Regions from separate parts of the Chamaesiphon sp. genome, predicted to be linked through region 2. Evidence: riboswitches for the same ligand, from Rfam matches in the RefSeq annotation. Region 2 holds a riboswitch; the other holds the start of a gene.
The links. Region 2 has a riboswitch for cobalamin ahead of cobG (precorrin-3B synthase). Riboswitches for the same ligand answer to the same signal wherever they lie in the genome.
Positions count from the first base shown of each region.

Region 1 (4,640 bases), on a different contig from region 2:
TGTTACCCATGATGCTGGGGATTTACTAGCAATTGCCGATAAATGTTGGCAGATCGATCGAGGAGTATTAATTGAAGCTAAGATCGATCGTTGAGTAGGCTTTAAGTTAGCGTTGCCGAAATCTTTTTTTAATATAAATTACACAACCACATGGATTCATCATCAATCTCTAGCCCAAACTGTTTGCCAAATATGGATAAGATGTGGCAAGAAACAATTGATTGGTGTCCTACCGCACAACAGCAGTCGCAGTTACAATCTTTATACTCAGAAGTAGTTAGTGCTAACCAACAATTAAATCTCACCAGAATTATCGCACCTGAAGAATTTTGGGAAAAACATTTGTGGGATTCCCTCCGAGGTGTTGGTGACTTAATTAATCATCCGTTGGAGCTAAAGGTCATAGATCTTGGCACTGGCGCAGGTTTTCCTGGCTTACCGCTAGCGATCGCCAGAACTGATTGGCAAATGACTCTAGTTGATTCTACTGCCAAAAAGGTCGGGTTTATCGAATATATCGCTCCTGAGCTTGGCTTAACTAATACTCATCCTTTAGTCAGTCGGATCGAAGCTTTGGGACAAGAAAGACAGCACCGCCATCAATACGATCTCGCGCTAATTCGAGCGGTGTCATCGGCAAATGTTTGTGCTGAATATACCCTACCTTTAGTCAAAGTAGGCGGGACAGCAATTCTCTATCGTGGCAATTGGACAGATGAGGAAGCTACTAGTTTAGAACTTGCAGTAGCAAAACTAGGGGGTGAGATTAGTAAGATCGATCGATTTACAACTCCCATCAGTGATAGTATCCGCCACTGTATTTGGCTGCACAAAACTACCGATACACATCCCTACTATCCTCGCGCTGTCGGTATCCCCACTCTAAAACCACTCTAGCATTGCGCTAAATAAACTCCAATACTTGACGATTTGAAGTTTCTGATGATAAGATTGCATATCAAATTTAAGCCATTTGGCTTAGAAGCGATCTGCCGACTCCGAAGATGGCGAGCATTTCTCAATTTTTGAGTATATATAAATAAAAATTGAAACTCACTCGATCGTCGCACTTAGCTAAATTTTGCTAATTAGTGCCAGCTCGCTCTAGCACATTCTCGAACTGAGAGTTCGAGCGAAAATGCAAGTCTGTGACCTGCCAAGATAGTATCGAAAGCGATTAGCTCTGACTCACCCAACAAATTCATTAGGTAACTTGTAAGGACACAATCATGAACACAACACTCAAAACTGCCATTGGCGGATTGTCCGCCATCGGCCTCTGTACGATAAGCTTGTCCGCCCAAGCGGTAACTCTTGTTAACGGCAACTTTACACCTGGAACGGCAGGACAGACCAGCTCCTCATTTTTCAACGCAGCCAATACTGGCTGGAGTACTACCGATAACAGTAAATTGAATTTTGTAGTGCCGATCGGTCTAGAATACACAGACAATCTCAACGTAGCAGGCGGTCGTCCCGATCCGAACTTGCAACTGCGTGGTACTGCGCCCATTGCCAGTCCTGATGGTGTCGCAACTTGGTTTGTAGCGGCAGATGGCGATCCTGGTTTCGGTGCCCCGATCTATCAATCAGTGAGTGGTCTGACAGCAGGCAAACAATATGATGTGACGTTTTATCAGGCTGCCGGACAGCAAAGTGGATTTACTGGTCCGACAACCGAAAGATGGCGGGTCGGTTTTGATACGAGCATTCTGACTTACGCAACCACTGGCGCGCAACTCGCAAAGACTCAGCTATCAGCCATAAATATATTTCCAGATACAGCTACGCGGGTAACTGATTGGCAGAAACAGACATTAACATTCACAGCTAATACCACCAGTGATATCTTGACATTTTTGGCAGTTGGTACTCCCGATGGAAGACCACCCTTCTCGCTCTTGTCTGGTGTCTCGGTTTCGCCTACTGCCGTTCCCGAACCTTTTACGATTATCGGTACGATTGTCGGCGGTACAGCAGCTTTACGGTTGAGAAAGAAACTAACTAAATCTACCAAAAATGCCTAAATAAATCCTAAATTGTTAGAACTACTAGCTGTAATTTTCACCTGATAGTTCACTTGAGATCGCTCGTGACGATCGAAACACCATTTGCGATTGAGGTTGCGCCATCGTTAAGCACGACCTCAATTCGATCTGACCAGATTTTTTAACCCAAACTTGGAGACGCTTTGATAACGTGCAGCAGTATTTGTCATCATTAGCGTTAGATATATTTAGATTATGCGCTTGGTTAGTCATCCTCGCGATCGTCTTTATCCCGCTAGAACGGCTTTGCGCCCAGCAAAAACAGCCAGTCTTCCGCAAAGAATTTTTTATCGACTTGGGTTATTACTTCCTCAATAGTCTGCTACCCAAACTGCTGCTAATTCTGCCGATGTCGATCGTGGCTGCGGTAGTACATCAGCTCGAACCCAGTGGAATCTATACTTGGGTAGCAGCTCTACCCTTTCGAGTTCGGTTCGTCCTCGCAATAATCGTCGGCGAATTTGGTGCGTACTGGGGGCATCGCTGGTCGCATGAGATTCCCTGGATGTGGAGGTTTCATGCAGTCCACCATAGCTCGGAAGAGATGGACTGGTTGGTAAATACTCGCGCCCATCCGTTGGATATGTTTTTTGGACGGTTTACGGGCTTACTCCCGCTCTATCTCCTCGGTTTGGCACAACCCACCGCAGATGCAGACATCCTACCAGTGCTATATTCGTTGGTCGGCACCGTCTGGAGTTTCTGGGTTCATGCGAATATGAATTGGCGGTTTGGATTTGTCGAACGAGTGTTGGCTACGCCAGCTTTTCATCATTGGCATCACACGAATGATGGCGCGGAGTATATTAACAAAAACTATGCCGCGATTTTACCCATTATGGATATCCTCTTCGGTTCATTCTATCTCCCAAAACATCGCTGGCCGCAGAAATATGGGATCGAAATGTCGATCGAGCCAAGCTTTACCGGACAACTATTACAACCATTAAAACGGTAGTTATAGCAATCCTAGATGAGAAGCTTAACCCCTAGAAGGCGGACTTTGCATCATGAGCAGAGACTTCAGTCTCTATGCTAACCACAACCCCTTAGTTTAACTCTGCGTTTTCTTGATTATTGCCCCTTTTCCAGAACACAGGCATCCTCAACACCCATTTTTCCCTACATCCGCTGCCAAAATCTTAACCGCCCTGGCGACTATTATACTACATTATTGGGGGTCGATATTTCAGACCAAAGTCTGCGCCAACGATTTTTTGCAAGCGATCGCAGAACCTGTATAATGAAAATTCGATCTGGTTTGAGTAGGGAACAGCTACTCAAAGTAATGGGGAAAGCCTGGTGAAAATCCAGCACTGTCCCGCAACTGTAAATCGTCTGCATCAGCGTCGATTGAGTCAGAATGCCCGCCAGAAGCTACATATCGGTCAATTAACCTACGAGGTATTAGGTGAACCCAGAACATTGTTTATTTGTTTGTACCACTTGCGGTAGTAAGTGGCAAGATGGTCAGCGCGTTGGTACGAGCGAGGGCGAACGCCTACTACAGCAGCTCGAAGCTTTGCACCAAAAGTGGGAGTTAGCGACAGAGTTTCCGATCCAAGCTGTAGGTTGTATGAGTGCCTGTAGTAAGTCCTGTGTGATTTCCTTTGCGGCGGCGGGGAAGCATACATATCTGTTTGGTGATATTCCGACCAACGATCCGAATATCCCGTTGAGCAATATCCTCGACTGTGCTGAAAAATACTATCAGCATTCCACTGGAGTATTACCTTGGGGAGAACGTCCCGCACCGCTCAAACAAGGCATCCTCGCCAAAATTCCGCCCCTCACTACCCCCACTCGTACCCATGCGGCACTATAATCGCTCCCGCCGCGCCAATTTGTTTACCCAAAACTTGCTGTGGATTGGCTATCAGGCTTGGCAAGGTTATCTAAATCTCGATAGAGGGGCAGTAGTCATCAGTAGCGAAGTGGATCTCCTGGACGATTCTGACCGCCACTGGGGAGACAATCTCGAACCCAGTCTTAATTTTCGCTATATCCCTCAGGCGCAATTGTCTATCTACTTACAAGAGTGGCTGGTACAGACTCCAGCGATCGATCCCATTTTAGCTGCTGTCGCTAATTATCAGCCGCAGACTGAGCTAATTTTTGCGATCGAGTCTAGCTCTCTCGATCTCGGCTGGTGTCAACGCCTAAAAATTTCGCCTCCAGACTGTTATCAACAGATCTGTCGGCGATGGAGTGAGTTTGAATTAGGGGTTAGGGGTTAGGCTTTAGGCTTTAGGCTTTAGGCTTTAGGCTTTAGGTTTTAGGGACAAGGGGCTAGGAACTATAATTAGTTCTTAGTCCCTTCACTTTACTAGCTCTCAGTCTCCCAATCCCCCAATCCCCCAGTCTTACTCGGCTGTAGCTAGTTCGTTATTGTTGCGATTGCGTTTGCGAGTTAGAAGGTTGAATAATTGGATACCGATCGCTTTAATGAGATTACCTTCTAATTCAGTGAACATAATCATGTTCATCCCAAATGCTGCGTTAGCCTCTTCGACGACTTCATCGGCTTTAGCTTCGTCGATGGGTAATTCATTCATCGCTTGACGGTAATTGCTTTTAAATGCTTTTTCATCA
Region 1 is NZ_JBGSQZ010000103.1:666-5,305, reverse strand. Features, by position in the region: gene ACEW9J_RS07345 (ABC transporter ATP-binding protein) at 1-94, shown strand, start outside; gene rsmG (16S rRNA (guanine(527)-N(7))-methyltransferase RsmG) at 151-897, shown strand; gene ACEW9J_RS07335 (PEP-CTERM sorting domain-containing protein) at 1,230-2,027, shown strand; gene ACEW9J_RS07330 (sterol desaturase family protein) at 2,212-3,006, shown strand; cobalamin riboswitch at 3,289-3,438, shown strand; gene ACEW9J_RS07325 (DUF1636 domain-containing protein) at 3,460-3,873, shown strand; gene ACEW9J_RS07320 (hypothetical protein) at 3,860-4,285, shown strand; gene ACEW9J_RS07315 (heme oxygenase (biliverdin-producing)) at 4,412-4,640, opposite strand, start outside.
Region 1: it holds a riboswitch for cobalamin, as region 2 does, so the genes downstream of both, ACEW9J_RS07325 (DUF1636 domain-containing protein) here and cobG (precorrin-3B synthase) in region 2, are expected to answer to the same signal.

Region 2 (8,364 bases):
ACGGAACTTGGAAATGTTATTGAGCTTGTTAGCACGATAACCAGTCACCTCAATCCGGTAAACCTTGCCTTGCTCATCAGCACCTGCACCAAGACGAGTGCGAGGATCGATCGGCGGATTGCGGAAGGTGTTACCTGGAGCTGTAACAGCCGTAGCAGTAGCGTTAATCACCAAAGAGTTAAGTTTTGGTGACTTGCCTGCTAAGTCTGCCTTGAAGGAGCTAGTAGCTGCCCCACGTACCAATTGGAACGTGTGGGTAAAGCCCACCATGTGACTAATCGCTTCGGTCTTGTAGCCACGAATATAGGGAACGATATTATCCCCAAACACGTTTTGATACTCATCGCTGTCGAGGTACGAATCGATTTCAGCATCAAAGTCACCAGCATCTAGGATCGCACTGTGAGCTTTCATTTCATCATAGCTATTCGGCGCACGTCCTAATAGATGGCGGAAGTTCAACTCGACAAAGCGATAGCGGGGACAATCACTAAAGCGGGACATATATACGTCTGACTTGGCGACAGCACGGACAAATTCCCGTACGCTATATTCACCGCTTCTAAACTGCGACTCAGGAACTACAGCCCGTTCGCTTTCCATCACATAGGCATTGCCTAGTACTTGGCGATAAACGGCGGTGATAATTTCTTCGATCTCAGCATTAGAGCGTCCGGGTATCCACTCGATCGGTGGAGTTTCGTCAAATCGGCTAATACCCAATCGTGAAGCTGGTCCAAAATACATTTATTAAGTCTCCCTACGGCAACGGTACTAAATCTGAACACGATCGTCTCAAAATTTTGGGCGATTTTGGCATTACATTTACAAGTAATAACCATTAGTTTGTCAATTATGAGAGAGTTTAAGCTCTAGCAACTAACTTATTTGGCTACCTTACCCGCCCTAACGATCGATAAGCTTTTATAATCTTGTCTATACTAATCTTCATCTATTCTTGTAGCTCCGATCGCTAAGAATCATTAAGCTGTAGTGTTGAGATTTATTGCGTGGAATCTGGGATAGTTGATAGTTGATATAGCAATCCTAAATAAAAAGTTAGGTTGACGTAGGGTGTGTTGGGCTGCTGCCGTAACGCACCAATATTTAGTACCAAGGATCTGATTTATGATTGCTATAGTACTCCGGTGCGTTACGCTTCGCTAACACACCCTACACTATTTACCTGTGACTTCGACTTTAAAAATAGTGCCAACGGGTTTGCCCGCGATCGTCATTTCCCAACCGATCGATCGCAAGAATTGTTCGCCTGACTTGGTTTCGACGATATCTACGCCCCATTGATTTGCTTGGAGTGCGTCTGGAGCATCACTAGTGGCGGGAGTAGTCTTGATGCCACCTAAAACCAGGATGTCAAAATCGATCTTCCCGATCGATTGCGTGCGGCTATTAACCAGCATCTGGGCACAAGTTTCGCCTACTTGTTGAGGTGTGAGTAAATCCGCCCGACAGACAATTTCGACGATCCAGTGGGGACTATCTACCTGACGACACTGGATTTCTGGGTGAGTACTGAAGCCTTCTGCAAATACCTGGGTGAAGGCTTCCCGACTCAGGGCGGGGACGCGATCTTCGGCAAGGTCAAAGTTGTGAGAAAATAACATTCGCAGGGCTGGGGACTCATTCATGGCTAGTTGTGAAAGATTTTAGCTGAGTAATCAAATGGTCGAAATAGGGGCTGACGATCGCGTGTTGACTTGGCTCGATCCGGCGCAAACTAGCTGTCTTGAGTCCTTCAAGTCCGACTGTCATGGCATCAATCGGCACTTGTAATTCCTGATAGAGGAGCCGCAAATTGTCCAACCCATCGGCACTAGTATATTGGGCATTGCTGCCCACGATCCCATAGGTAATAGTGCGAAGATAATGCCAAAAGTCCCGCCAGCAAGCCTCAGCGCGTTCGGGAGGATAGAGTCCGCCCCCTGGCTCGGTAATCTGGGGAAATTGAGTGTAGAGTTCGGTTCTAGCTTCGGCAATGATTTCGACGACTCGATCGCGTAATAACTGCCCGACTGGGATCAGCTGAGAAGTCGGGGGTGAAAGTACCGCAATTTTGGCGCAATCTTCATCTGTGAGATACACTCTGGCATCTTCAGCAGCTTGAAATATGGCAATACTTGCGGCTGGATGCTGCAACTCCCAACTAGCAAAGCTCACAATTCTGGCTCTAGCAATCAGTTCTTTAATTCGATCGGTCAGCATTGGAAATTTTTGAATAAAAGTTAGACTCTATCCAGAGATATAGCCATCCCAAATGAAAAGCTAGGTTAATGTAGGGTGTGTTGGGCTGCTGCCGTAACGCACCAGTATTCGATCCCTATCTGATTTAGGATCGCTATATATCCAAATTCATTATATCCGCATGGCTTGACGAAGCTGTCACCACATAACTCGATCGCCATAGTGGGGTTCCTGGAGGTTGTTTGCTGACATACGCCAACAGCTCTGTAACTTGTGCCATCTGCAATCTGAGCGGTCTTTTTTGGGCATCAGCCAACCATCTCAACTCTGGCAACTTCGCAAAAATACCTGCCCACAGATAGTTCGTACCGACAGTTATCGGTTGCAAGAACTCAAACGGCGACGGTGGATATTGGGGTAAGCGTTGAATTGAGCCAGTTAGCACGGGATTTGACATCAGCGGGGATGGAGACAGCAGCACGATATTGCCTAGTGCATCTTGCTCTACTAAAATCAGATAGCCCAAGAATCCCCCAGGTATCTCTAATAATACTGATGTCCGACTGGCGATCGTCTGTTGAAACTTTTCCGAGCCAACTCCATCCCACAGACTAGAATCTGGCACATGCTCCGGTAATACTAGCCCAAATCGATCGGACGCATCCGCCGCCAAATTCCACAATATTTCCCACTGAGTTGTCAGATTGCGATCGAACCATTCCACATCACTAAAAAAATCAACTCGATTCAACTTCAAGCCAGTGAAAATCGCTTCCCAAGTCTGGCGATCCAATCTTTGCCCATTGAGAGCTTTTCGCGCCGCCTGTTCGCCGATAAGTTCGGGGACTCTCGATAATAATTTCTTGGTAGTACCAATTTTTCGCGCGGTTAGCATCGTTTTCCACTTAGCCAATCTCGCGCCGGAGATCTCGATCGCTTGAGCAGATCGATCGGAACTATTAGTTTGCATATAATTTTGATTTTAGCAGGAAGGAGGGAAACAAATCCCAAGAATGCCAACGATTGTGTCTTGAAAAGGTACTTTACCTGGGGAAACCCCAAGACCGCACTTTTCGCAAATCGTGGCTAGTGATGCAAAATCCGGATGGTGCGCGGACTAATCTAATATGTCCCTAAAGCCTAAAGCCTAAAGCCTAAAGCCTAAAGCCTAAAGTGGCTAGAGTTGGGTTTTGCTAGGAACTATAATCATTGAAAAATAGGGAACATCGCGCGGCTCGACATCTTCTATCGAGATAATCTTTTGATCCGTTGCTGTTGCCCGTTCGATATATTTTGCCCGATCTAACAAATCTAGATCGCTTAAAATCTGCCGAACTTTATCAAAATGGCGACGGAGTTTGATAATTGCCACAGCATCGGCATTGACTAATTGGGTAGTTAATACTTCAACTGATAAAGTCGCCGAAAGAACACTAAAAATATCATTACGGTAACATAATGGCATCCCGATCGCAGCGGCTGCACCCATCGGTGAAGATACCCCAGGTACGATTTCGGTAATGAATCGATCGGCTAATCGCGTAAATAAATACATGAACGAACCGTAAAATAATGGATCGCCCGCACATAATACTACGACATCTCGCCCCGCTGATAAATGAGCCGCGATCGGTTTAATCGCCTCAGCATATAATTCTTGGGCGGCTTCAGGATCGAGCGCACGGGGAAAATGAAAACAGACTTCGATTTGCTTACCAGTTAGATAGGGTGCGACAATCGATCGGGCGATGCTTTCATGGTCGTTTGCTGACTGATAGGCGACGACAGGAGCCGCTTGCAGGAGCCGAAACGCCTTGAGTGTCAATAACTCTGGATCGCCAGGGCCAACCCCGATCCCGTATAATCTCCCTGTCTGGATGGCAACCATTATTCCTGCTCCGTGGCTAGTGCATTGACAGCCGCAGCAGCCATCGCACTACCACCGCGTCGTCCGTGAATTGTGATAAAAGGTACGCCTCGACTATCTGCTGCTAGAGCAGCTTTTGATTCCATTGCACCCACAAAACCGACAGGGAAACCGAGAATCAGTGCGGGTTTTGGTGCGCCCTCGTCGAGCATTTCAAGCAATCGAAATAGAGCCGTTGGGGCATTACCGATCGCGATGACAGCTCCAGCTAAATAAGGTCGCCATAGTTCTAGAGCAGCAGCCGATCGAGTATTCTCTAACTTGGCGGCTAGATCTACCACCTGGGGATCTGGGAGCGTACAAATAACTTGGTTTTCCACAGGTAAACGTTTGCGCGTCACTCCATCTGCTACCATCCGCGCATCGCACAAAATCGGTGCCCCATTTGCTAGTGCTTTTCGTCCGACTCGAACTGCATCGATCGAATAATCCAGATCGCTGACAATATCAATCATCCCACAAGCATGGATTAGTCGCACTGCTACGGCATTGAAATCAGTAGGTAAGTTGTCTAATTGTGCCTCCGATCGAATCGTCGCAAAAGATTGACGATAAATTTCCGCACCATCGCGGATATAGTCTAGGGGTGCTGGAATCGTAATTTTAGACGGCATGAAGTATTTGGTGCAGTTGAACTGGAGATTGACGAGTCGTAAATGACTCAAAAGATTCTTGGGGATTAAGCCGCTGATGATGATAAGCCGCGATGAGATTGCCGATAGCGATTGGGACTGATAGCGGTGCTAAAAGATCGCTCTGCTCTGGCTCAGATCGGTCTGTAAAGCCCCCGATCGCCAGTCGATAGCTCCTGGTTCGTTCGTCTCCCCAGAGGGTGATATCTGCTCGATCGTGTTGGGCGCAGGATTTATCGCAACCGCTGAAATGGATATTCAATGGTCGATCGAGTGTAAAGTTAGCGGCTAAATACTCCGACAGGGCGATCGCATCCCGTTGAGTATCTGTCGCGCTAAACTGACAACCAGTTGCACCCGCACAGGCTCTTAATAAACTACTGGGATGATTGGCTGTTGTCACCAAGCTTAAATCGTTAATTAATCCCTGCACCCTCGCCAGATCGATCGCCTGGACATCGGGGATAATCAGATTTTGCCAGGGAGTTAAGCGGATCTGCCCACTCCCATACCGAGCGGCGATGCTCCCAACACCCCGCACTTGCGATCCACTCCATCGTCCCAACGGCAACACCACTCCCAAATAGTAGCAATCCGATTGGCATTGCTGATGTACGCCTAAATGACGATCGCTCAATCTAGATTGTGTCTGTGCAACATCGCCATTTTCCGTAGAGAACCGCTTTAGATCGAGGTTTTTAAAAACAAAACGCCTGGAAGTACCGAATTCTCGTTGGACTACTTCCCCAAAACCTGTCAATCCGTAGTGCCCGATCGCATCCCGCAGCCGTGGTTTTCGACGTGCATCCCCACCTAATACTTCGCTCCCGCGTCGATAACTTTGAGCAATCGCCGCCAACATCGGCACACATTCATCCGAGTCTAATCTGACATCTACAGGTAGCGGTGGATCGCCTCTTTCTCTCATCCCTAAATAGAGACTAAACTCGCGACTTCCAACAGCTAACAGCGTAATATCATTAGGTCGATCGACAATCCCCACACTTCCACCACCATCGAAACCCACACTAAATTTACTCGACAACACTCCCAATTCGGGATGCTCGGTGAGATATTCATGCCAAGCATCAGCCAATGGACGCACATCGATCGACTCCTGCGAGTCAATTCCCGCAGTCGGGCTAATCATAATATTGCGGATGCCATCGACAGCACTATTACCCGCCGCCAAACCACAGTCTGCTAATTTACTTAGTAACTCTCGATCGAGATCTTTGGCTAGCGATCGCAGTTGCAAATTCGCGCGATTGGTAACTTGAATATACTCTAAGCTGAGTGACTCTAGTAGACTCGCGATCGTCAGACACTGAGACTCATTTAACACTCCACCTGGAATTCGTAACCGCGTCAACAAACCATCACGAGCGATCGCAGGATGGTAAATATCTGGACAGATCGACCTTTCAACGGACACTGAATGTAACTCCTTCCCGATGCGACGCAGGGAATAGTAGATTAGAGTACCGCCTGCGGTACACTCAGGCACGGTATTCTGACTCGAAGCGTTCGCTCCATCACAGTTGCGGCACAGCCCTGGATTTTCACCAGACTTCCCCGATCCTCAGCTAGACCAATCTAACATGAGATGGTGACTCGTTGCCCTGACCAGATCGGAACAATCCCACTATCGCCCCGTCACAAACATTAAATTCACATTTTCCGGTAGGCAGTTTGGACTCTACATCCGATTCCAGAACAGTCGAATTCAGGCTACAATTGCCTTGTGTGTGAGTCAGTATAAATAACCATCCAAAGCTATGTCCCCCAGCCCACTAACCATAGTTGCTCAAACCGCCATTGGCGTGTCGGTTAGATCTGCTACCTCAGAGCACGAACAGCAAGTTACTAAATTGACTAAAGTATATCCAGTCGATCGACAAGAAAAATTCCTCGAACTTCAAGCCGAGGTTGAAACGCTCCTCTGCCACTTACAAGCTCTTCAACAAGTACGTCGATAATTTGTCAAGCAAAACTTTCTAACTACTCCCTTCCTAGTGTCAAATTAGACATCTGGTGTAGGGGGTGAATGGTGAATGGTGATGTCTCTCGATTGAGTGGGAAGGGAGTATCTAAAATAGCAGCATTTTAAATCAGTACACGGATCTGTAGGTTGGGTAGAGCAAGGCGAAACCCAACACACCCAACCAAAGTTTCTTTCATTCATTAGACGACATTTATGTCGGCTCAGTTGCTCGGAACGAGACACTCAGGTTAAATATTGGTGCGTTACGGCTTGCGCCTAACACACCCTACATCAACCTAGCTTTTCATTTAAGATTGCTACATGCGCTAGTTTTTGATACGGAGTTTGAGTCCCTGGATCGACAACGAAATCATTACTTATTACTTATTACTCAATCACCTAAATTAATTCATACAAAGTACTGCGTTGCCGATCCTGTCGATCGATCGCCCGAATCGCACCTTGCAAATCCTCCACCGACAAACACGTCCCGCCCTTAGCTCCCGCCATCGTCGTAATATGCTCCTCCATCAACGTCCCACCCAAATCATTACACCCCCAAGTAAGAGCAGTTTTCGCGCCTTCTAGACCCAACTTGACCCAACTGGGTTGATGATTGGGAATATAGTTACCGAGGAAAATTCGCGCGATCGCCGTTAATAATAAATTATCGGCTAAAATCGGCTGATCTCGTCCGACGCGACTGCGGAGAGGTGTGGGTGCTGATTCTCCCACAAAGGGGAGGATGATAAATTCAGTGATTCGGGTAGGGTAATTGTATTTAATTGCGTGTTGTTGAATCTGTTTTAACTGCTCTAAATGAGCGATCTGCTGGCTGGGTGTTTCGATATGTCCAGCTAACATGGTACTAGTAGTCGGCATCCCCAATCGATGAGCGGTGGTAACGATTTCAATCCACGTAGCACTATCGATCTTTTCAGGACAAATCACCCGCCGTACTGTATCATCCAAGACTTCCGCCGCCGTACCTGGCATCGATCCTACGCCAGCTTTTTGTAAGGCAACGATCGTATCTGCATAGCTCACCCCATCTTGACGAGCGATAAACTCGACTTCCTGCGGCGAAAAAGCGTGCAGATGAAGTTGGGGAAAAGTGGTTTTAATCGCGGTGACTAACTCTACATAATAAGTCAGCGATCGACCGTTAATTTTCGCCCCTGGATGCAATCCCCCCTGCATACAGATTTCTGTCGCCGACAGCGCGACTGCATCTGCGGCTTTGGCTAAGATCTGCTCAGTACTCAGCCAGAAAGCACCCTCAGTGCCCTCGTCCCGCCGAAACGCACAGAAACTACAGTGCTGTTCGCAAATGTTGGTGAAATTAATATTGCGGTTAATCACGTAGGTGACAGTATCGCCGACTTGGATTTGGCGCAACCTGTCGGCTGTGAACCGAATTCGATCGATAATATCTACATGGGTTTGAGTCAGCAGCAAAAGTGCGTCTGTGGTGGAGATATCATCGCCTTGTAGGGCTAGATCGAGAATGCGATCGACGATGTTAATGTCTGAAGCAGTTGGTGTGGTAATTTCAGACATATCGAGCTGTGAATCTACCCACCCATTTTAATCAATCTGGACTCGATTGTCGCAAATCA
Region 2 is NZ_JBGSQZ010000008.1:17,495-25,858, reverse strand. Features, by position in the region: gene ACEW9J_RS00520 (phycobilisome rod-core linker polypeptide) at 1-747, opposite strand, end outside; gene ACEW9J_RS00515 (DUF2656 domain-containing protein) at 1,179-1,649, opposite strand; gene ACEW9J_RS00510 (phycobilisome protein) at 1,642-2,223, opposite strand; gene ACEW9J_RS00505 (hypothetical protein) at 2,357-3,172, opposite strand; gene cobI (precorrin-2 C(20)-methyltransferase) at 3,380-4,090, opposite strand; gene ACEW9J_RS00495 (precorrin-8X methylmutase) at 4,090-4,743, opposite strand; gene cobG (precorrin-3B synthase) at 4,733-6,268, opposite strand; cobalamin riboswitch at 6,247-6,380, opposite strand; gene ACEW9J_RS00485 (hypothetical protein) at 6,540-6,740, shown strand; gene cofH (7,8-didemethyl-8-hydroxy-5-deazariboflavin synthase subunit CofH) at 7,145-8,305, opposite strand; gene ACEW9J_RS00475 (DUF4351 domain-containing protein) at 8,352-8,364, shown strand, end outside.